4 regions of the Polaromonas sp. CG_9.11 genome follow, and region 4 is predicted to be linked to each of the others. Evidence: predicted binding sites of a transcription regulator. Region 4 holds the regulator's gene; each other region holds the start of a gene.

Region 1 (5,514 bases), on a different contig from region 4:
ACATTGGCCTGGAAGACGATGCGCTGCGCGGCGAACAATGCGCCGCGCACCTGCTGCACACCCTGCCAAGCGCCCAGATGCGCAGCGATGCGCTGGCCCAGTACCTGGCGGCGCGCAACTGGCGCAAGCTGCTGCTGCTGCAAGGCCCCGAGCCGCAGGATGCGCTGCAGGCCCAGGCCCTGGTCCGGTCGGCGCAGCGCTATGGCCTGAAAATCGTCCAGACCCGGCCCTTCAAGCTTGGCACCGACCCGCGCGAGCGCGACCTGGCCAACACGCGCCTGCTCACCGGCGACCGCGAGCATGAGCTGGTGGCCGTGGCCGACAGCGTGGGGGAATTCGCGCGCACCCTGCCCTACGCCACGCAATGGCCGCGCCCGGTGGTGGGCAGCAGCGGCCTGATGGCGCTGGCCTGGCATCCGCACTGGGAGCGCAATGGCGGGCCGCAGTTGTCGCGGCGCTTTGACAAGCTGGCCGGCCGGCCGATGCAGGACCACGACTGGGCCGCCTGGGCAGCGGTCAAGGCCGTGGCGGCGGTGCTGGCCGACGACCCCAAGGCAGGAATTGCGCAGCAACTCAAGCGCTTGCGCGGCGGCAGCGTTTACCTCGATGGCGCCAAGGGGCCGCGCCTGTCCTTCCGGCCCTGGGACGGGCAGCTGCGCCAGCCGATGTTCCTGGCGCATGGCGACGGCGTGGCCGGCACGGCGCCGCTCGAAGGGGTGTTGCATCCCACCGAAGTGCTGGACACCCTGGGCATGGACGAAAAGGAATCGGCATGCAAGCAGCGCCCCTGACCCCCTTGGATACGACCCTGACCAGCCCGCTGGCAGCTGGACTGCCAGATGCCGCACCGGCCCGGCCGGCGCACCTGGCCCGCGCGCTGCGCGCCGTCGTCGGCCGCGAGATCAACAAGTTCCTGCGGCAACCGTCGCGGCTGGCGTCGGCGCTGGTGCGGCCACTGCTGTGGTTCGTGGTGTTCTCGGCGGGCTTTCACAACGTGTTCGGCGTGTCCATCGTGCCGCCCTACGAAACCTATGTCGAATATCAGGTCTACATGGTGCCCGGCCTGCTGGCCATGGTGGCGCTGTTCAACGGCATGCAAAGCTCGCTGTCCATGGTCTACGACCGCGAGATGGGCGTGATGCGCCTGCTGCTCACCGCGCCGCTGCCGCGCGGCTGGCTGCTGGCCTTCAAGCTGCTGGCCGGCACCTGCCTGTCGGTGCTGCAGATGGCGGTGTTCCTGCTGATCGCGCTGGCCTTTGGCGTCACGCTGAGCTGGCAGCATGTGCCGCTGCTGTTTCTGGCCATGGTCAGCGGGGCCACGCTGCTGGCCGCGCTGGGATTGATGCTGTCGGTCTACATCAAGCAGCTGGAAAACTTTGCCGGCACCATGAACTTCGTCATCTTCCCGATGTTCTTCATCAGCCCGGCGCTGTTCCCGCTGTGGAAACTCGAAGAGTCGGGGGCCTGGTGGCTGCTGCGCATTGCCCAGTGGAACCCGTTCACCCATGTGGTCGAAACGCTGCGCTTTGCCATGTACGGGCAGTTCAACGCGCTCTCCTGGGCGGTGGTGGTGGCCGGAAGCGCCTGTTTTTTTGGCCTGGCCTGGTGGGGCTACGACCCGCAGCGCGGCTGGATCAGGCAGCGCGGCGCGGCTTGACGGGCAGCCCGGGCTCGCAACGCCTGACGGCACGCGTGCCGACGCCAACGCGGCACAGCGGCGTACCTCCCCTGCCTGTTCGCCTGAATGCGCCGTGTGCGGCACGGGTGATTCATTTCTGAACAGTGTCACATCCTGGCGGTGTTGCAAATGAGCACGCCATCGGCCTGCAACGGTGTTGCACAGGCCATTGCAAGCGCTTCAACACCCCCATCAGCCCAAGGCCCGGGTGGCACAAAAGTTGCCATTCCTGCTGCGTGATCCCGAACCACGTGGGCTCGGGATCATGACGACCGGGCATGCCGCACGGGCGTCGTTCAGCTCACAACGATTCAGGAGACACCCCGTGAAACGCAAACTTCTCAGCATTCTGGTCATGGCGGCAACCGCCCACGTCGGCGCGCAAGTGACCGACGCCATGATCGGCAACGACGCTGCCAGCACCAATGACGTGTTGTCCTGGGGCATGGGCACCCAGGGCCAGCGTTATTCGCCGCTGTCCGACATCAACCCCAAGACCATCAGCCGGCTGGTGCCGGTGTGGTCGATGTCTTTTGGCGGGGAAAAGCAGCGCGGCCAGGAGTCGCAGCCGCTGGTGCACAACGGCAAGATGTTCGTCACGGCGTCGTACTCGCGCATCTTTGCGCTGGACGCCAAGACCGGCGCCAAGCTCTGGAAATATGAGCACCGCCTGCCCGAAGGCATCATGCCCTGCTGCGACGTGGTCAACCGGGGCGCTGCGCTGTATGACAACCTGGTGATCTTCGGCACGCTCGATGCCCAGCTGGTGGCGCTGGACCAGACCACCGGCAAGGTCGTGTGGCGCGAGAAGATCGACGACTACAGCGCCGGCTACAGCTACACCGCCGCGCCGCTGATTGCCGAAGGCCTGCTCATCACCGGCCTGTCGGGCGGCGAGTTCGGCGTGGTCGGCCGTGTCGAGGCGCGCGACCCCAAAACCGGCAAGATGGTCTGGTCACGCCCGGTCGTCGAGGGCCATATGGGCTTTCTGAACGGCAAGGAAAACGGCATCACCGGAACCACCAACGCCAGCTGGCCGGGTGAAACCTGGAAGACTGGCGGCGCCACGCCCTGGCTGGGCGGCACCTACGATGCCAAGACCGGCCTGGCCTATTTCGGCACCGGCAACCCCGGCCCCTGGAACAGCCATGTGCGCAAGGGCGACAACCTGTATTCCACCTCCACCGTGGCGATCGATGTCAAGACCGGCAAGATCGTCTGGAGCTACCAGAGCACGCCCAACGATGCCTGGGACTTCGACGGCGTGAACGAGTTCATCACCTTCGACATGGATGGCAAGCGCATGGGCGCCAAGGCCGACCGCAACGGCTTTTTCTATGTGAACGACGCCACCACAGGCAAGCTGGTCAATGCCTTTCCCTTCGTCAAGAAGGTCACCTGGGCCACCAGCATCGACCTGAACACCGGCCGGCCGAACTTTGTCGCCGACAACCGTCCGGGCGACCCGAACGCACCCGGCAACTCCGACCCCACCAAGGGCAAGTCCACCTTCACAGCGCCGGGCTTTTTGGGTGGCAAGAACCAGATGCCGATGGCCTACAGCCCCAAGACCGGCCTGTTCTACGTGCCGACCAACGAATGGGGCATGGACATCTGGAACGAGCCGATCACCTACAAAAAGGGCGCCGCCTTCCTGGGCGCGGGTTTCACCATCCGGCCGCTGTTCGAGGACCACATCGGCTCCTTGCGGGCGATTGACCCGAAGACCGGCAAGGTCGCCTGGGAGGTCAAGAACACCGCCCCGCTGTGGGGTGGCGTCATGACGACAGCCGACCTGGTGTTCTGGGGAACGCCTGAAGGCTTTTTGAAAGCCGCCGACGCCAAGACCGGCAAGGTCGTCTGGCAGTTCCAGACCGGCTCGGGCGTGGTGGCGCCGCCCATCACCTGGAAGGAAGGCAATGACCAGTACATCAGCGTCGTGTCCGGCTGGGGCGGCGCGGTGCCGCTGTGGGGCGGCGAGGTGGCCAAGAAGGTCAACATGCTTGAACAGGGCGGTTCGGTCTGGACCTTCAAGCTGGTCAAGTAAGCGGCGCTGCCCGGCTCACCGTGGGTGGTCGGGGCTTTCATCACAGGACGGGCTGGCGCAGGCCGGTTCCGCCTTTTCATTCCACTTTTTCGCGATCGGAAGCACTGACATGCGATCCCTCCTGACGCTAGCCGCTGCATTCATCAGCGCCCACTGCATGGCCCAGACCGGCAATGCCAATGACCTGGCCGCCATGGCGGAACTGGCCAAGGCCAACGGCTGCTATTCCTGCCATTCGGCCGCTGAAAAAATCGTCGGCCCGGCCTTCAAAGACGTTGCCGCCAAGTACAAAGATGACAAAGACGCCGTGGCCTCGCTGGTGCAATCGATCCAGTACGGCTCCAAGGGCAAGTGGGGCCGCATCCCCATGCCGGCCCATTCCGCCCTGAGCAGCGGCGACCTCAAGGCGCTGGCCGGCTGGGTGCTGGCCACCCCCCAGCCCTGACATGCCCATGAGGCTGGAAGCCAGCGGGCCACACTGCCTTCTCCGCCGAAGCGCGCTGGCGCTGTTGCTGGCGCTGGCCAGCCCGGGTCTGTGGGCGCAGGACAGCGAGCGCAGCGACTGGTTGCGCAATCCCGCCATGGGCAACTACAAGGCCTATGCCGAGTTCAAGATGGCCCACTACGCCGCCGCCCGCGAAGTCTGGGAAACGCTGGCCGGCATCGGCAATGGCGACGCCCTGTTCAACCTGGGCATCCTGGCCGAGGACGGACTGGGCGAGCCCAAAAACATGCCCAGGGCCGAGGCCCTTTACGTCAGCGCGGCGCAGGCCGGAAACTTCAAGGCGCGCTACCGTCTGGGCATGCTTTACAGCGCAGGCGCCCTGCTGGCCCGGGATGTCGAAAAGGCGCGCCTGTACCTGACACTGGCCGCCGAGGGCGGCGACAAGGAGGCCCTGGCGACACTGGCCGCACTGGAGCAGCCAGCCGGCAGCCGAAGCCGTTTCCAGCAGGCCGAGTGGCTGGGCGCCAGCGGCCGGCATGCCGAAGCGGCGGATTTATACCGCGAACTGGCCGACGCGGGCGACCGCCAGGCCCAGACGCGCCTGGCCTGGATGCATGAAGCCGGCCGAGGCGTGGACCGCGATCTGCCTGAGGCCGCCCGGCGCTTTGAAATTGCCGCCGTGGCCGGCGAGGCCGAGGCGCAATATGCGCTCGCGGTGATGCTGCGCACCGGCCGGGGCCGCGAGCGGGATGCGGCGCAAAGCCGGCTATGGCTCGGGCGGGCAGCGGCTCAAGACCATCCGGCCGCCACGGCGGCGCTGCGCGCTGAAAGCAGCCGGGATCCAGTTGCCCGATAGCTCGGTTCTCAGTTTTCCGGGTGCAGCGCGCGCGACGCCGCGTCGGTGCGAAAGATGATCGGTTGCCCGCGCCCGGCCGGTGCCTGGCGCACCAGCTGCACGACCTTGTCATGGTGCGGCGATTTACCGCACACCGGGTCGGCCTGCGCGGCATCGCCGGTGATCTGGAAGGCCTGGCAGCGGCAGCCGCCAAAATCCTTGTGCCGCTCGTCGCAGTCGCGGCACGGCGCTTGCATCCAAGCGTCGCCCCGGTAGGCGTTGAAGGCCTGGCTGCGCGCCCAGATATCGCCCAGCGGCTGGTCCTGCACGCGCGGCAGTTGCAGGCCCGGCAAGTTGCGCGCATTGTGGCAGGGCAAGGCCACGCCATCGGGCGCAATCGCCAGGAACACCGCGCCCCAGCCGTTCATGCAGGCCTTGGGTCGCTCCTCGAAGTAATCGGGAACGACAAACAGGATCCGGCAGCGCTTGCCGAACTCGGCGCGGTAGCG
Region 2 (5,514 bases), on a different contig from region 4:
CGCCGTTGCCCCGGCCCGGGTAGCAATAACCCATGGGGATGATGGCAACTTGGGACTCATCGTAAAAGCTGGTTTTGTCCAGACCCATCCACATGCGCAAGCGCTCGCCGCTGGGGTCATCCCACGGGACTCCCGAGGTATGCACGCGCAGGCCGGGCGCTTGGCCGACGATGAGAATTCGCGCTGTTTTACTGGCGCGAAGCACCGGTCGCGGGCCGAGTGGCAGCTGGCCTTCGCACGCACGGCATTTGCGCACGGCCGTCAGCAAGCCGTCCAGGGTGGCGTGGTGCGTTTCGTTCACTATGCCCCGCCGTGTTGCAATGCGGCCCCCTTGTGCATGGCGATGTGGTCGCTCTTGTCGCTCTTGATTTCATACTGCGGCTCATCCTCGCTGGCGTGGTGCGTGTAGCCTTTGCGGACGGCATTTTTTGTATGCACTTTGACGATTTTTCCGCTGACGCGCCCGGCCTCTGAATTCCAGGTCACGTGATCGCCGACTTTGAATTTGTGCGCCATGCTGCACCGTTCCAGGTCAGGCACTTGTGCCGGATTTACCCACCTCTTCAGCCTGGTCCACGAGATCGGACTGTCTGGCTATGCCTGCTGGCGGTGGATAGGTGATTTGCAGGCCTTCCACTTGGGCGAACGCGGTAAGAATACGGGGTCTGCGTCCCTTGGGTCCTACAATGTCTTCGACGCGAATGCCGTGTATCAGAAGTGCGTCGCTAATCAGGGACCGGTGACAGCGCCAGGGAACCGCTTCGGCGCACATCAGCACGCAAAGCTCACGGTTTGCCAGTTCCGCCACCTGTTGAATATTGTCATTGAACTCAGCAGTTTGCATGTAATCGGCATAGCCGCGAAACGAGCGGTTGTGCCAACCGGTGTTGGGAGAATCAGCACGCGTATGGCGCAAGCCACCCAAACCGGGGAGGTGGGAATAGGCAATTTCAATGCTGCCCAGTGTTGCGGGCAGCGTGTCTAAATTGAACTGCGGGTTGTGGTGCGAACGCGGAACGGTTCTTACATCCAGCACATGCGCAATACCGTTGACCAGAAGCAAATCGACAAAATCTTCTATCGACCGGTTGGAATGACCAATCGTGCAGACAAGAGGCTTGTGCGACACGGCGGGGATATTCATTCAAAAAAACTTTCGAAAACGCGTATGAGTAATGCTCCTTCACAAGTTCTTATCCAGACGTCGGCAGTCCTCGCGTATTTTTGTAGTCCATCACCGCATCGCGCTCGGGTAGCCACTACCGCGCCGAGGTGGCGTGGCTGCGCGAGGCAGCCACGTCGTCGCGATGGTCGGCGAGGGCACCACCGAGGGCACCGGCATCGCGCTGACGCGCTACGATCTGGCCTTGGCCGGAACGGCGCTGGCTACCGATGATGCTATCAAAATGAGCGGTATCGATGCACGCCCGGCGTGCGACAGGGCCGATTCAATGCAATTTCACACGACGTGGACAACGCATGACGATAGGGCACGATGCAGCGGTCCGGACGCGTTACCGCTGCCCTTCGCCCACGCAGCGACTTTAGGTTCAGGAAGGCGGCATCGCCTTGAGCACGCCGGCCCGGCGGATCAGGTGCTTCATTTGGCGCGCCGCGTGGGTCGTCAGGTGGTGCGGCGTGAAACCCTGCTTCGGCGTGATGTAGGCCGCCAGGGCGCCGGCCAAGTCGAGTTGCCGGTCGGAAGCTTCGGCCAGCAGCGCCGTCACCAGGTTCTCCAGCGCGATCACGCGGAGTTGCAGTTGCTTCAGTTCGGCGTTGGTGAGATGCACTTCGGTTTGCACCTCGCCCGCGATGAAGGTGTCCTGCGGGCAGGCGGGCCCTTCGCCCCCGTTGTTGTCGCACCGTGAAAGCGCCTCGCGAAGCTGCAGTGCGCGCGCTGCCATGACGGCATCGTCCTCCTTCGTCTCGACATCCATGCCGGATTCGACAGCGAACGTCGGGTGTGCCAGGATACACAGATCAAGGGCGGACTGCGGATCTTCCTCGCCCAGCATCGACTGGGGGGGGTCGTCGGGCAACCCGGATCGGTGCGATGGCGGGTTGCCCTGGTTGTTTATCATCGGGTGTTCCTTGGCATTAATTTTGCATTTTGCGATGCGGTGAATCGCCTTGTGAGCTGGCCCTTGGCCGACCCCACTGAAGGCGGGGCCGATCGACGCTCGACTTCGTGCTACTGTCTGCATGAAGGTCGCTGGCATCCCTGAAACCGTGGCCTCAGGAAGCAAAAAATGAACACCAAGCTTGTCAGCAGCATCGAAGCCGTCGCCCGTTCGCGGCTGGTCACGGTTCCCGTCGACGCGCTGTTGGTGAACGTGGCCACGCTGCTGTCCAACACCCACATCAGCCTGGTAGTCGTCTGCGAAGCCGATGGCCGCATGGCGGGTGTCATCACCAAGACCAACGTCGTTCGCTGCCTCGGCCACTGCGCGGGCAGCGCATGCGCCATGACGGCCGTCAACGTGATGACGCGCGATGTCGCTTTTTGCCATCCCGCCGATGGCTTGGCAGATGTCCTGGCGATGATGCAAGCGCGGGGCTTTGTCCATGTCCCCGTGGTCGATCAGCACGCCATCCCGTCGGGTGTCATCAACGCACGGGATGCGTTTCGCGAGCTGTTGACGCAAGAGCAGTACGAAGAATCGCTGCTGCGCGACTACGTGATGGGGATCGGCTACCAGTAAAGGCCGGCAGTCAGCGCCACAGCAGCACGTCGCGCAAAACCACCGCGTCGTTGTGCGCTTGGTCATGGGCGGAATAAACGAGCGTGACCGGGCCGGCCCGCGCCAAGGAACGCAATTGGCCGAGCAGCCCGGCGTTGCGGTGCAACTCGTCCCGGTAACGGCGACGAAACTCGTCCCAGCGCGCCGGGTCGTGGCCGAACCACTGGCGCAGCTCGGTGCTGGGCGCGATCTCCTTCATCCACTGCGTCACCGCCAAGTCAGCCTTCGAGACGCCGCGCGGCCATAGCCGGTCGATCAGGATGCGGTTGCCGTCCTCGGCGGCGGCGGGCTCGTAGGCCCGCTTCAGGACGACGTGGCGGGCGGGAATGCGTGTCGCGCTCATTAGTTAATGTTCCGTTCCGGCTTCGCTCAGGCGGGCGTTGTGGTGCTGGCGTCTGGCTGAGTAGCGGACTTCTTGCGGCACAGCGCCATGAGTGTCGGGACGATCTTGCCCTGCCGCACCTCCTCGACCATGTGCTGCACGCCGTGCCACAGGTCGATGGCAGCGGTCTTGAAGAACGGCCCCACTGGCCCGTCACCCAGCATCGGCGCGTCGGACCGGTAGACGCCGTGCGCCGGCTCGACGCCGGCGCCGGCTTCGTAGACCAGCTTGCCGCCCAGGTACGCCGTATACGCCAGAATGCCGACGCCCGCGACACCGGCGCAGAGGTAGAGCGCGTCCGGCTTCTCACTCTGCGAGCGCCGCACCGCCATGCATCCGGCGATTACCGTGGCGACGAAGTTCAGGTTGCGGTGCGTCATCAGCATGTCACGCGCGTCGCCCTCGACATTGACCTCCTCACCGGCGATCAGCCCGGTAACCGCCGAGGCGACGGCGCCGACGGCCGCGACCGCGATGGCTTTGCGGCCGAATGAATGGAGCGACCGGTTGTCAGTCAGGCAGCCGAGCAGGTCGGCGCCGATGGCCAGCGGCAGCAGGGTGATCGGCAGGTGAACGAGGGCGGGGTGCATCTGTTGCAGGCGTATAGCCATGGCGTCGACTCCTGAAGGTTGGATAAAAGTCTCGCGGCGTTTGCCGCCGGGTCGCTCTGCCGCCGGGGTATTTGCGCGGATTTCGCATGTGCCTACCACCCGCAACCCCCTGCGCGAAGAGGTTAGGAAATAAACAACTTTGATCTTCTTCTTCGCCGTTACCCGCTGCTATAGGGGATGTTCGGGGAAGAGCCATAGGCTATGTCCTACGGCCCAGCATCGGGCGCTGTGGGAGACTTTGTCTTCGCCGGAGCAACGGGCTTGACTCCCTGACCAAAGGATAAGAGAGCGCACATGATCAGTCCTCGTCCGATGCCACAAGCGCACGATCCACTGGCGATGCGCCTCAGCGCAGCCGACGATCGGGTACGGCTGAGCCACTGGCTCCCGCCACAAGCGGGCGTGGTTCCAAGGGTTCGGATCGGCCAGCATTGGGTGAACGTTTTATGGGCATTACCGCTCTTGTTCGTGCTGCTGGTAATCGGCGTGGCCGTGTCTCAGGCACTGCGGGAAATGCCGGCGGTGCAGGGCTTCCTGGTGCGCTACCCAGGCATTCCATCGGCGGCAACGGCCGTTACCACTGGGTTTCCCGGCTGGCTGCGACTGCTGCACTTTCTTAACCTTTTTTTCATGGTATTCATCATCCGCTCTGGCGTTCAGATTCTGGCCGACCATCCGCGCCTGTACTGGCGGCGCGACTGCACGCCCGGCACCGAATGGTTTCGTTTCCAGAAGGCGGTGCCGGCCGACCGCATCTGGACCTCCAAAGACGACTCGGTCAGCCTGCCGTCGTGGCTTGGCATACCGGGCCTGCGCCACTCGATTGGGCTGGCCCGCTGGTGGCACTTTTCGTTCACGCTGCTGTGGATGATTAACGGCGCCGCCTTTTACGTCCTCTTGTTCACGACCAGTCAGTGGCAGAGGCTGGTGCCCACGACATGGGAGGTCTTTCCCAACGCGGCCTCGACGGCGCTCCAGTACCTTTCGCTGACGTTCCCCGACGACGAGAGCTGGACACGCTACAACAGCTTGCAGCAGCTCAGCTATTTCATTACTACTTTCATTGCTGCTCCCACCTCCATCCTGACCGGCCTCATGCAGAGCCCGGCCATATCGAACCACCTGGGCTGGTTCGGCCGGGTGCTGAACCGGCAGAAGGCGCGTTCGATCCACTTCATCGCGCTGTGGTGGTTTTTGCTATTCATCCTGGCGCATGTGACGCTGGTGTTCATCACGGGCGCGCGCGTCAACCTCAACATGATGTGGGCCGGCGTGCAGGACGCTTCCTGGAGCGGTTTTGCTTTTTTGATCCCCGCCATGCTGCTGGTGGCAGTGACCTGGTGGCTGGCCTCGCCCCTCACGCTGCGCCATGCGCGTCAGGTCCAGCGAATCGGCACGTTCCTGAGCTGGCCGTTCGGCCGCGCGACGCGATCGTGGGACCCGACGGCCCAGCTCACCGAGAAGGACATCTCGCCCCACTTCTGGCCCAACGGCACGATGCCGAAATCTGAAGAATTCGACGAGCTGGTCAAGAATGAATTTGCCGATTACCGGCTGAGAATTGGCGGCCTGGTTGAAAACCCGGTCGAGCTTTCAATCGCCGACTTGAAGGCGATGCCCAAGCAGGAGCAGATCACCACGCATTTCTGCATTCAGGGCTGGTCGGGCGTTGCCAAATGGGGCGGCGTGCCGGTGCGCCACCTGCTTGATCTGGTCAAGCCGACGGCCGAGGCCCGCTATGTGGTGCTTTACTCGTTCGCCGACGGCGCCGACGGGGGAC
Region 3 (5,514 bases), on a different contig from region 4:
CCCAAGCCGAGCAGCGGCGGCAATACGCGCAGCCACAGTGCCGAGAAGTCCCGCTGCGTCCTGGCTGCCAGGGTGGCCGTCGCACTGGTCTTTTCAAGGACTTTTACGGCCTTATCGCTTGTCCTGTCTGCATTGGAAGCTATTGAATGCGTAGCGCTCCGTTCTGCGCCGGAAGCCACCGGCGGTACGCTTTCAAGCGGGCTGTGAAATACGGCACTGACCATGGCGTTACCTCTTCAAGTAGGATTTCAATGAAATATCGGGAGCGGCTTCAGGCACGAACCTTGAAGCTGTCGGCATACTTTTTAGGGTCCTTGCCGTCCCAGACCGTGCCGTCGATCAGCTTGCTGGTGCGCATCACGTCTTTCGGAACATTCACCTTGGCGGCAGATGCCGCCTGCTTGTAGATGTCGATCTTGTTGATCTGCCTGGCCACGGCCAGGTAGTCCGGGTGCTCCTTGAGCAGGCCCCAGCGCTTGTGCTGCGTCAAAAACCACATGCCGTCGGACAGGTAGGGAAAGTTCACCGCGCCGTCGTTGAAGAACTTCATGTGGTTCGGGTCGTCCCAGGTTTTGCCCATGCCGTTCTGGTAGCGGCCCAGGATGCGCTGGTTGATGACGTCCACGCTGGTGTTGACATAGGCCTTGCCGGCAATGGTTTCGGCCATCTTGTTTTTGTTCGCCAGGCTGGCGTCGATCCACTGGCTGGCTTCCAGAATGGCAGCGGTCACGGCGCGCGCCGTGTTGGGGTATTTCTGGGTGAACTCGGCCGTGGTGCCCAGCACTTTTTCGGGGTGGTCCTTCCAGATGTCCTGCGTGGTGACAGCGGTGACGCCAATGCCGTCCATGATGGCGCGGTGGTTCCACGGCTCGCCGACGCAAAAGCCGTCCATGTTGCCGATGCGCATGTTGGCCACCATCTGCGGCGGCGGCACGGTGATCACCTTGGCGTCCGTCATCGGATTGATGCCATTGGCCGCCAGCCAGTAGTACAGCCACATGGCGTGCGTGCCGGTCGGAAAGGTCTGGGCGAAGGTGTATTCGCGCTTCTCGCTGGCCATCAACTTGGCCAGGCCAGGACCGTCCACTGCGCCTTTGTCGGCCAGTTTTTTGCTCAGTGAGATAGCCTGACCGTTGTTGTTCAGCGTCATCAGCACGGCCATGTCCTTCTTGGGGCCGGCGGTGCCGAGATGCACGCCGTAGACCAGGCCATACAGCACATGGGCAAAGTCGAGTTCGCCGTTGACCAGCTTGTCACGCACGCCGGCCCAGCTGGCTTCCTTGGACGGGATGATGGTGACGCCGTATTTCTTGTCAATGCCCAGCACCGACGCCATCACCACCGAGGCGCAATCGGTCAGCGGAATGAAGCCGATCTTGACTTCCTTCTTTTCCGGCGCGTCCGAGCCCTGGGCATACACGGCAGCGCGCAAGGCCGGGCTGATGCCCACGGCGCCCACGGCGGCGGCTAGCAGCACACTGCGGCGGGTCAGGGAAGGTTTGAGCAGGTCGGTCATGTCAGCAACTCCTGGAAATGAAAAAATAAAACAAAAAAAGGCGTTCGACCGAAGCCTTCACACCGTGGTGTGAGGGCAGGGTTCGAACGCCTTTGTTCTTGGACTTTCGGCTTCGCCGTTGAAGTGGAAAGCCCTGTGTCATGTTTACTGCAAAAGCTGTGCCAGCTGGAGCCGAGGGCTCGGCCAGAACTGAAAATTTCAAGCTAATCGGGCTTTGGCGCTTATCCTGCTTATGCAAGTTGCTATTAAATAAGTAGCATATTGGCTGCTGGCGTATCAAAAACCAATTTTTCTGGAGGTGCACTGCTGTTGTGCGCCGCACCATTTCGGCGTTGGCGGCCTAGCCGAGCAGGTCAGCCACATCCAGCATGCGCTGCGCCACCTCGCCCAGCCGCAGGCCCTTGTCCATGGCCGCCTTGCGCAATTTTTCATAAGCGGCCTGCTCCGAGAGGCTCTGGCGCTGCATCAGCAGGCCCTTGGCCCGGTCGATGACCTTGCGGTCTTTCAGTTCGGTGCGCGCATCGGCCAGTTCGCGGCGCAGACCTTGTTCGTGCTCGAAGCGCGCCATTGCCACGTCCAGGATCGGCCGGATGCGCGAAGGCGCCAGGCCGGCAACGATATAGGCGCAAACGCCTGCGGCCACCGCATCCTTCACATGCCGGGTGTCGTCGTCGTTGGTGAACAGCACGATCGGCCGGCGTTCTTCGCGCGTGGCCATGACGACGTGCTCGAGCGAATCGCGGGCATCGCTTTCGGCATCGACGATGATCATGTCGGGCTGTAACTGGGCCAGGCGCTCGCGCAAAAAGGTGTCGGCCGGCAGCGTGGCCACCAGGTTGAAGCCGCCTTCCAGCAGGCCGATGCGCAGCTGGCGCGAGCGCTCGGCCAGCGCCACGGCCGCCTCGTCGTCGGCATCGGCAACGACCAGATCCGGCGCAATGACCACCAGGCGCAGGGTATGGGGCAATGTCATGCGTTTTATAAGCAAAATTCATGCCGTTGCGATGCGCTATCAAGGGGGCAGCAGCATGTCGGGCGTGCTGGCGCGGCATAACGCCACGCTGCGCTGAGTCGGCCATCCCGGGTATGGTCACAGCGCAGGCGCGGTTCGTGGACGGGGCTGATGGAGAGCATTGCGCCGCATGAAGCAACAGGCCTCTGCGCGTAGAATCGGCTGCGCTTCGGGGTGCACTCCGGCCAGCGATGGCAGGACGGCTGAGATGGTTCTACCAAACCCGCGAACTTGAATCGGGTCATGCCGACGTAAGAAGAGCTGTCAGGAAAGGGTTCATAACCTTGCCATCGCGACTTTCGGAGCACCCTGCCAACGCGGACTCTTGAAGGAATGACGACCATGGATGCCCTTGACACCGCAACACCCGCCAGCCCGCCTGCGCTTACCGCCCAAATCGTTGACGGCGTGCTGGCCTTCATGGCGCAGGATGGCGTCACTGACGAAGCCTTCAACGCCCAGGCTTTGGCGCTGTTTGCCTACCAGTTTGCCCACAACACACCGTTCCAGCGCTTTTGCCGGCAGCGCGGCAAGACGCCGCGCACGGTCAAGACCTGGCAGGATATTCCGGCCGTTCCCATCACTGCCTTCAAGGCCTTGAGTCTTACCTGCCAGCCGCCTTCAAGCACTGACCGCGTATTCATGACCAGCGGCACCACGCAGGGTGACGTCAAGGGCAAGCACCATCACCCTACGCTGGCGGTGTACGACGCCTCGATGCGCGCCAACTTTGCCCGGCGCTTCATGCGCGGCCAGAGCAGCATCGCCATGGGCATCTTGTTTCCGACCGAAGAGGTGATGGCCAACTCATCGCTGGCGCATTACCTGGCGCTGGCGCTGCAAACCTTTGGCGCGGACGGCAGCCGCTACTTCATCGACGCCGCCGGACTTGACACGGCGGGCGTGTGTGCGGCGCTGGCGCAGGCCGAGGCCACGGCGCAGCCTTATGCGCTGCTGGGTGCCTCCTACAGCCTGGTGCACCTGATGGATGCGCTGGCGCAGCAGGGGCAAAAGTTTGCCCTGCCAGCGGGCAGCCGGGTACTGGACACCGGCGGTTTCAAGGGCCAGTCGCGCGAGATTCCCATGGTGCAGTTTTATGCGCAATTGACGGCGCTGCTGGGCGTGCCGCCGGAGCATTGCATCAACATGTACGGCATGACCGAGCTCAGCACGCAGTTCTACGACAACGGCAATGCGGTGCTGCCGGCGGTCAAGTCGGGCCCGCACTGGATACGTTCGCGGCTGGTCAACCCCTTGAGCGGCGCGGAGGTGGCACACGGCGAGCAGGGCGTGCTGGCGCACTGCGACCTGGCCAATTTCAACTCGGTGACGACCATTCTGACGGAAGACGTGGGCGTGGCGGTGTCGGGCGGGTTTTTGCTGCTCGGCCGCGCGCAAGGCACGCAGGCCAAGGGTTGCTCGCTGGCGGTGGAAGAATTTTTGCAGGCCGCACGCGCATGACGACGCTATACGCCGTGGCCGGCTACCTGCCGGGCTTCAAGGCCGAGGAACTGGCATGGCAGACGCTGCATTTTGGGACCGGCAGCGACCGGCTGGAAGTGGCCGTGCCGGTCCTGAGCCAGGCGCAATGGGCGGCGCTGGCCGAGCGCGTCAAGCAGGGCAGCCGGGCGTACCTCAAGACGCGCAGCGTGTCGCAGATCATCACGCTGGTCGATCGCGCCATCGCGCGCCTGTTGGACCGCAGCGACCCGTATCGTCAGCAGGCCGACCGGCTGCTCCCGCTGGTCACCGGCTACGACGCCGAGATGGTGCGGCTGGGGCTGACCAGTTACCTGAAAACCTTTCGCCAGCCACAGCTGCAGCGCTTCGTGGCCGAGGATTTTTCCAATCCCAAGCTGCTCGATGAATTCCAGCCGCGCCCCAAGGGCGGCTTTGCCAGGGCCGTGGGCCCGGAACTGCTGATTCACGTCTGGGCCGGCAATGTGCCGGGTTTGCCGCTGTGGAGTTTGATCTCAAGCCTGCTGGTCAAGTCGGGCAGCATTGGCAAGTTGCCCAGCGCCGAGCCGCTGTTTGCCGGCTGGTTCGCCCACCTGCTGGTGGAGCTGGACCCGGCGCTGGCTGATTGCCTGGCGGTGGGCTGGTGGAAGGGTGGCGACGCGCCGCTGGAGCAGGCGCTGTTTGCGCAGGCCGATCTGGTGCTGGCCTATGGCGGCAATGGCGCGCTGCAGGCGCTGCGCGCGCAGGTGCCCATTACCACCCGCTTTCTGGGCTTTGGCCACAAGCTCAGTTTTGGCATGGTGGCCCGTGCCGCGCTGGATGCGCGCAAGGCCCCGGCCACGGCGCAGCAGGCGGCTTGCGACGTGGTGCGCTATGACCAGCAGGGCTGCTATTCGCCGCAGCTGTTCTACGTCGAGCGTGGCGGCAAGGTGTCGCCGCAGGCATTTGCGCACTACCTGGCGCAAGCCATTGCCAGCCTTGAGCCTCGGTTTCCACGCCGCACGCTGCCGCTAAACGAGGCCAGCGAAGTGGCGCGCTGGAACCAGGCGCAGGAGCTGCGGCTGATGACCCAGCCCGGCGCCAGCCTGATGGGCGATGCGGACACGCCCTGGCGCGTGGCCTATGCCGATGGCGTGCAGGGGCTGGCGCCCAGCGCGCTGAACCGCACCGTGCTGGTGGTGGCGGTGGACGACCTGGCGCAGGTGCTTCCTGAAATTGCCCGCAGCCGCATTTATCTGCAGACCGTGGGGCTGGCGGCCGCGCCCGCCGAGCTGTTTGCGCTGGCCGAGCAACTGGGGCAGGCTGGCGTGACCCGCATCTGCGCGCTGGGCAGCATGACCGCGCCCGAGGCCGGCTGGCACCACGACGGACGCTTCAATCTGCTGGACCTGGTTCAGATGGTCGAGATTGAACAATCGGCAGAACTTGCCGCTGAAAGCTTTGCTCCCTATGTCGATTAGTGCCCTGTGCCGCACCGGTTGCACCGGCCGAACAGATGGGCGCCAGCCATGAGTTTTCTGGACATGGC
Region 4 (5,514 bases):
TCGAAGCCGCTGTCCTCGCGGCTGTCCTGCTCGTTGCGCGCATGACGCTCTTCCCGGCCTGAGCGCATGTCGCGCTCGGGGCGAACCAGCGGCTGGCCAAATTCATCGACGCTTTGCCCCTGGAACTGCGAACGCCGCTGCTCGCGCTGCTGCACGCCGCTGGTGCCGGCCACGCCCGCCACGTCGATGCGCTCGCCATACGGCGGGTTCACCAGCATCACGCCGCCGGGCGCGGGCGGCATGCGCTGCAGCGCGTCGCCGCCGCGAAACTGCACGGCATGGGCCACGCCGGCGCGTTCGGCATTGCGCTCGGCAAAATCGACCATGCGGAAGGACACGTCGCTGCCAAACACCGGCGCGGTGGGCTCGGTGATCGCTGCTTCGGCCTGGTCGAGCAGGCCTTCCCACACGTGGCCCTGGAAAGGCAAATACTTCTGGAAGGCAAAGCGGCGGTTGATGCCCGGCGCGATGTTGCAGGCGATTTGCGCCGCCTCGATGGCAATCGTGCCCGAGCCGCAGCACGGGTCGTACAGCGGCACGCCTTGCTTGCACTGCCCTTCGTCGCCACTCCAGCCGCTGGCGGCGATCATCGCGGCGGCCAGCGTTTCCTTCAGCGGCGCGTCGCCCTTGTCCTCGCGCCAGCCGCGCTTGAACAGCGGCTCGCCCGAGGTGTCGATGTAGACCGTCACCGTGTCGGTGGTCAGGTGCACATACACGCGCACGTCGGGCCAGCGGGTGTCGACGCTGGGGCGCACGTCGTTGAACTTGTGCCGGAAGCGGTCGGCAATCGCGTCCTTGATCTTCAGCGCGGCAAAGTTCAGGCTTTGCAGCGGGCTGTGCTGGGCGGTGATTTCGACCTTGAAGGTCTGCGCGGGCGTGAACCAGACTTCCCAGGCGACACTGGCCGCCGCGTTGTACAGGTCCTGCTCGCTGCGGTAGGGGCCGTGCTGCAGCTCGATCAGCACGCGCTGGGCCAGGCGGCTGTGCAGGTTGAGCTGCAGCGCTTCGCGCCACGAGGCCTGCAGCTGGACGCCGGCACGCCAGGCTTTGCCCTCGATGCCGGTGATGCGCTGGACTTCGGCGGCCAGGAGGTTTTCGACGCCGGCGGCGCAGGGGAGGAAGAGTTGGAGTTGGTTCATGGTGTTTTCAGGTTGGGCTGCTGCGGCTGTGGACTGCAGGGGCAGTGTGCATCGGCTGGCGGACATGGCAAGGGCCGCCCTCGGTATCAGCCCTCACCCCCGCCCTCTCCCAGAGGGAGAGGGCGTAAGAAAAGGCAGCAGCACGGTCTTTGCGCACCCACAAATCTTTCCCGGCTGGCTCCTTCTCCCTCTGGGAGAAGGCAGGGATGAGGGCCAGCGGACATTGCAAAAGGCGCATGGCCTGTTCAGAGTGCCTTGCGCAGATTGGTCGGCGCAATGCGCAATGCCTCGCGGTATTTGGCCACGGTGCGGCGGGCGCATTCAATACCCTGCTCCTTGAGCATTGCTGAAATCTGGCTGTCGCTGAGCGGCTTTCTGGGGCTTTCGGACGCCACGAACTGCTTGATGAGTGCGCGCACGGCGGTGCTCGATGCATTGCCACCGGTTTCGGTGCCCAGCCCGGAGCCAAAGAAATACTTCAGCTCGAAAGTGCCGAAGGGCGTGCCCATGTACTTGGCCGTGGTGACGCGCGAAATGGTCGATTCGTGCAGGCCCAGCTCGTCGGCGATCTCGCGCAGCACCAGCGGCCGCATGGCAAGATCGCCGTGGGTGAAAAAATTTTTCTGCCGCTCGACGATGGCGTTGCTGACGCGCAGGATGGTGTCGAAACGCTGCTGGATGTTCTTGATGAACCAGCGCGCTTCCTGCAACCGCTGCTGCAGCGCCTGGCCACCGCCCCTGCCGCCGTGCTGCCGCAGTGCGCTGGCGTAGATGTCGTGGACCCGCAGCCGGGGCATGACGTCGCTGTTGAGCGTGACCTTGAAGCCCCGGCCGGACTTGACGACCAGAACGTCGGGAACGACCAGATTGCGTTCCACATTGGCAAACCGGCGTCCGGGCTTGGGGTCGAGCCGGGCGATCAGGCCGATCGCGCCCTTGATGGTGTCTTCGGTGCATTTGCACAGGTGCGACAGTCGCTTGACATCGCGCTTGGCCAGCAGTTCCATCGGCTGCTGGCAGATCGCCATGGCGGCGCGCGACTCGATGCTGTTTTTGCAGTCGAGCAGCTGCAGTCGCAGGCATTCGGCCAGGGTACGCGCGCCGACGCCGCCAGGCTCCATGTGCTGGAGCAGTTGCAAGGCGATGGCGAAGGGCTGCTCCAGTTCTTCGGCCTGCTCCGGGTTGCCGCTGGCCAGTCCGGCAGCGAGTGACGCCAGGCTGTCTTCCAGGTAGCCGTCGTCATTGAGCGACTCGATCAGGAAGTGCAGGGCGGCCCGGTCGAGTTCGGACAGCCGCAGGCCGAGCGCCTGCCGGTGCAGGTGGTCCTGCAGCGACACATGGGCGCCGGTCAGGTCGGAGGCTTCGACGTCGCTGTCGTCCAGGTTGTTCTTGCGCGCCGGCGCGTCGCCGCCCCATTCGCTGTCGTCGGGCAAAGACTCGACCGAGCCATCGCCTTCCCAGCTTTCTTCCAGCGCCGCCTCGGTGCCGGCCTCTGCCGTGTTTTCAGACTCTTTTGATGTGCTGGCGCTTGCTGTGTCTGTATTTGCAGCTATTGAATCTGTAGCAGACTCGAATTCACGGCTGTCCTGGCTGACCGGGGTGTCGGTGTGCTCCAGGCCAAACTCCTCGCGCGGCGCGCTGTCGTCCGCCAGTTCGAGAAAAGGGTTTTCGTCGAGCATCTGCTCGACTTCCTGGCTTAGCTCCAGCGTCGAGAGTTGCAACAGCCGGATCGACTGCTGCAGCTGTGGCGTGAGCGCCAGGTGCTGCGAGACGCGAAGGGACAGGCCTTGTTTCATGAAGATATAGCCCCCACGCTCCCCGCTGCGCGTGGTTCGCTGCCCCCCGAGGGGGCTGCCCCGCCTGCAGTCCGGCAAAGCCGGTCCTGCGGCCGGTACTGGGGCTGGCGGGGATGCCCTGCCGTCCCACCTGATGTATCCAGCGATGCTAGGCGCAAGATTGTCACAGGCGCGGCTGGCAACCTTTCCCGCTCGTGCAAGTACCGGCCGCGGAACTGGCTTTGCCAGGCCGCAGGCGGGGCAGCTCCCCCGGGGGGCAGCGCAGTACATAAAGTGACAAGCGTGGGGGCCATTGCTACATCTTGAAGTGTTCGCCGAGGTAGACCCTGCGCACATCGGCGTTGTTCACGATCTCGGCCGGCGTGCCGTTGGCCAGCACGTGGCCGTCGCTGATGATGTAGGCGTGGTCGCAGATGCCCAATGTTTCGCGCACGTTGTGGTCGGTGATCAGCACGCCGATGCCGCGCGACTTGAGGAAGCCGATGATGCGCTGGATCTCGATCACGGCAATCGGGTCGATGCCGGCAAACGGCTCGTCCAGCAGGATGAAGCGCGGCTGGGTGGCCAACGCGCGGGCAATCTCGACGCGGCGGCGCTCGCCGCCTGACAGCGACAAGGCCGGCGAGTCGCGCAGGTGGCTCACGCGCAGGTCGTCGAGCAGCGCATCGAGCCGCGACTCCAGCTCGGCGCGGGCCAGCGGCTTGCCGGCGGCATCGCGCTGCAGCTCCAGCACGGCGCGCACATTTTCCTGCACGCTGAGCTTGCGGAAAATCGACGCTTCCTGCGGCAGATAGCTCAGGCCGAGGCGCGCGCGCAGGTGGATCGGCATGTGCTCGACCGGCTGGCCGTCGATGGAAATCTGGCCCGCGTCGGCGCGCACCAGGCCGACGATCATGTAAAACGACGTGGTCTTGCCCGCGCCATTCGGGCCCAGCAGGCCGACAACCTCGCCTTTTTGCACCGACAGCGACACGTCCTGCACCACCAGCCGGCTGCCGTAGGACTTTCGCAGTCCCTGCGCGACCAGGCTGCTGGGTGTGTCAAGGCGGACTGCGCCCTCCTGCGGAGGAACCGTTTCAATCGTTCGATTCATGGGGTCAGGGGGCTTTCGGGGCTGTGCCGGTGCCCAGCGTGGTGCTGGGGCGTAAAACGGGCGCCGGTCCGCTGGCCGGCGGCGCTGCCGTGGCGCCCGTCGCAGGGGCGCGCGGCGACAGCATGGCGCGGACCCGTCCGCCAGGGTTTGCCGCAGTGGCAGTTTTCGCGCCGGCATCAACGGTGAACACGTCGGTGTTGTTGTCGTACACGATCAGCCCGCCGGTGGTTTCGTCGCTCAGCGTCGCGCCTTTGAACCGGCGCACCACGGCGCGTTTGATGAACTTGACCAGGTCGGCGCGGCTGTCGTATTCGATGCGTTCGCCTTCGCCTTCGATGTATTCATCGACGCCGTCGCGCTTCTTGCGGTAATAGGCAAGCTTGCCCGGCGCTGCCGTGGCCACGGCCAGCTGGTAGCCCTCCGGGTCCTGACTGACATCGACCTGCGCGCCCCGGATGATGGTCGTTCCCTTGGTGATGACGACGTTGCCGGTGAAGACACTGGTCTGGTTGAGGTCGTCATAGCGCAGGGAATCCGCCTCGGCATTCATCGGCTTGTCGCGGTCGGCTCTTTCCGCCGCGGCCGGAAGCACGGCACCCGCTGCCAGGATGGCAGCCAGGAGAAGAGGGAAAAAAGGGGTTTTCATGAGGCACGGTTCTTGCGGGTGATATTTTTTCAATTGTAGCCATGCCGGCAGGGCCAGAATCCTCTAGAAAATAATCGGTATTCCCCCCTGGTCGCCAGTCTTGACTTGCACTGGCAGCCGCCGCTGAAACTAGCCTTCTTCAGATCTTGTGGCGAGCAAGCGGCCCTGCTGCGAAAAGCGTGCTTCCCGACAGCAAGCGCATCACCTGAAACCGTGTGCTTCCGGCAGTATCGGATGTGACTGGCTTGCAGCTTGCAGGCGCACACGCTCTCCGACGTCGTACGAGCCGAAAACTTCACGCGCCGAACGGGTTTCGGGCAGCACATAAACAATGCCGTCCGTTCCGGTGAAAGCAGGACTCACCACGTTTTCGTAAAACTTGACGGGAACATTGATGCAGCCATAAGAAATTCGGCGCTCTGACGGCAAAGAACTGGCCAGCCTTTCGGCGCGGCGTTCCTTGGCATTGCCAGTGACCACACGATGCATGGAGATGGCCGTGTCGTAGTCCACCCAGAGCATTTCATCGCCCTTCAGGTTTTTGTCCAGGTTGGCCACGAAACGGCCTGCCGGCGTGGTGCGTTCCTCCGGGCGAATGGTTGACAGCTTTTTGGTTCCGATGCCGGGGACTGAGTGATCGCCTCTGGCCAGTCCGAGCAGCGCGGAAGATTCTCCGCGCAGTTGGCCCTTTGCATCGAACACAAATACCCTGGCCTCCAGCTTGTCCACGATGACAAAGGGCTTGTTGAGGTTGTCGCCTGAATCAACCACCCAATTGGCCACATGTCGGGCTTCTTTGGAGGCGTTGGTCTGTTCAAAGTTGGCGCGTTTTGCGCTTTT

The links. Region 4 encodes sigma-54, which starts transcription at its own class of promoters, with help from an activator protein. Its sites were predicted from a motif close to TGGCANGNAANCTGCTTT; they were not measured.
Region 1: the regulator sigma-54 is predicted to act here: its motif matches at 1,888-1,905, upstream of IWX85_RS01945 (PQQ-dependent methanol/ethanol family dehydrogenase).
Region 2: the regulator sigma-54 is predicted to act here: its motif matches at 2,093-2,110, upstream of IWX85_RS19535 (cyclic nucleotide-binding/CBS domain-containing protein).
Region 3: the regulator sigma-54 is predicted to act here: its motif matches at 2,498-2,515, upstream of IWX85_RS00245 (ANTAR domain-containing response regulator).

The regions. Positions count from the first base shown of each region.
Region 1 covers NZ_JADOVE010000002.1:39,976-45,489, reverse strand. Annotated here, with positions in the region: gene IWX85_RS01955 (branched-chain amino acid ABC transporter substrate-binding protein) at 1-791, shown strand, start outside; gene IWX85_RS01950 (ABC transporter permease) at 773-1,657, shown strand; gene IWX85_RS01945 (PQQ-dependent methanol/ethanol family dehydrogenase) at 2,034-3,725, shown strand; gene IWX85_RS01940 (c-type cytochrome) at 3,835-4,170, shown strand; gene IWX85_RS01935 (tetratricopeptide repeat protein) at 4,172-5,026, shown strand; gene pqqE (pyrroloquinoline quinone biosynthesis protein PqqE) at 5,035-5,514, opposite strand, start outside.
Region 2 covers NZ_JADOVE010000044.1:3,018-8,531, reverse strand. Annotated here, with positions in the region: gene IWX85_RS19555 (uracil-DNA glycosylase family protein) at 1-301, opposite strand, end outside; gene IWX85_RS19550 (DUF2945 domain-containing protein) at 301-516, opposite strand; gene IWX85_RS19545 (DUF488 family protein) at 533-1,144, opposite strand; gene IWX85_RS19540 (hypothetical protein) at 1,551-2,081, opposite strand; gene IWX85_RS19535 (cyclic nucleotide-binding/CBS domain-containing protein) at 2,250-2,702, shown strand; gene IWX85_RS19530 (DUF488 domain-containing protein) at 2,713-3,084, opposite strand; gene IWX85_RS19525 (DUF2231 domain-containing protein) at 3,111-3,734, opposite strand; gene IWX85_RS19520 (molybdopterin-dependent oxidoreductase) at 4,029-5,514, shown strand, end outside.
Region 3 covers NZ_JADOVE010000001.1:38,892-44,405, forward strand. Annotated here, with positions in the region: gene ntrB (nitrate ABC transporter permease) at 1-224, opposite strand, end outside; gene IWX85_RS00240 (CmpA/NrtA family ABC transporter substrate-binding protein) at 272-1,516, opposite strand; gene IWX85_RS00245 (ANTAR domain-containing response regulator) at 1,857-2,489, opposite strand; TPP riboswitch at 2,689-2,803, shown strand; gene IWX85_RS00250 (long-chain fatty acid--CoA ligase) at 2,871-3,989, shown strand; gene IWX85_RS00255 (acyl-CoA reductase) at 3,986-5,446, shown strand; gene IWX85_RS00260 (ABC transporter ATP-binding protein) at 5,495-5,514, shown strand, end outside.
Region 4 covers NZ_JADOVE010000013.1:114,852-120,365, forward strand. Annotated here, with positions in the region: gene IWX85_RS12380 (class I SAM-dependent RNA methyltransferase) at 1-1,139, opposite strand, end outside; gene IWX85_RS12385 (RNA polymerase factor sigma-54) at 1,385-2,935, opposite strand; gene lptB (LPS export ABC transporter ATP-binding protein) at 3,231-4,028, opposite strand; gene lptA (lipopolysaccharide transport periplasmic protein LptA) at 4,033-4,674, opposite strand; gene IWX85_RS12400 (L,D-transpeptidase) at 4,876-5,514, opposite strand, start outside.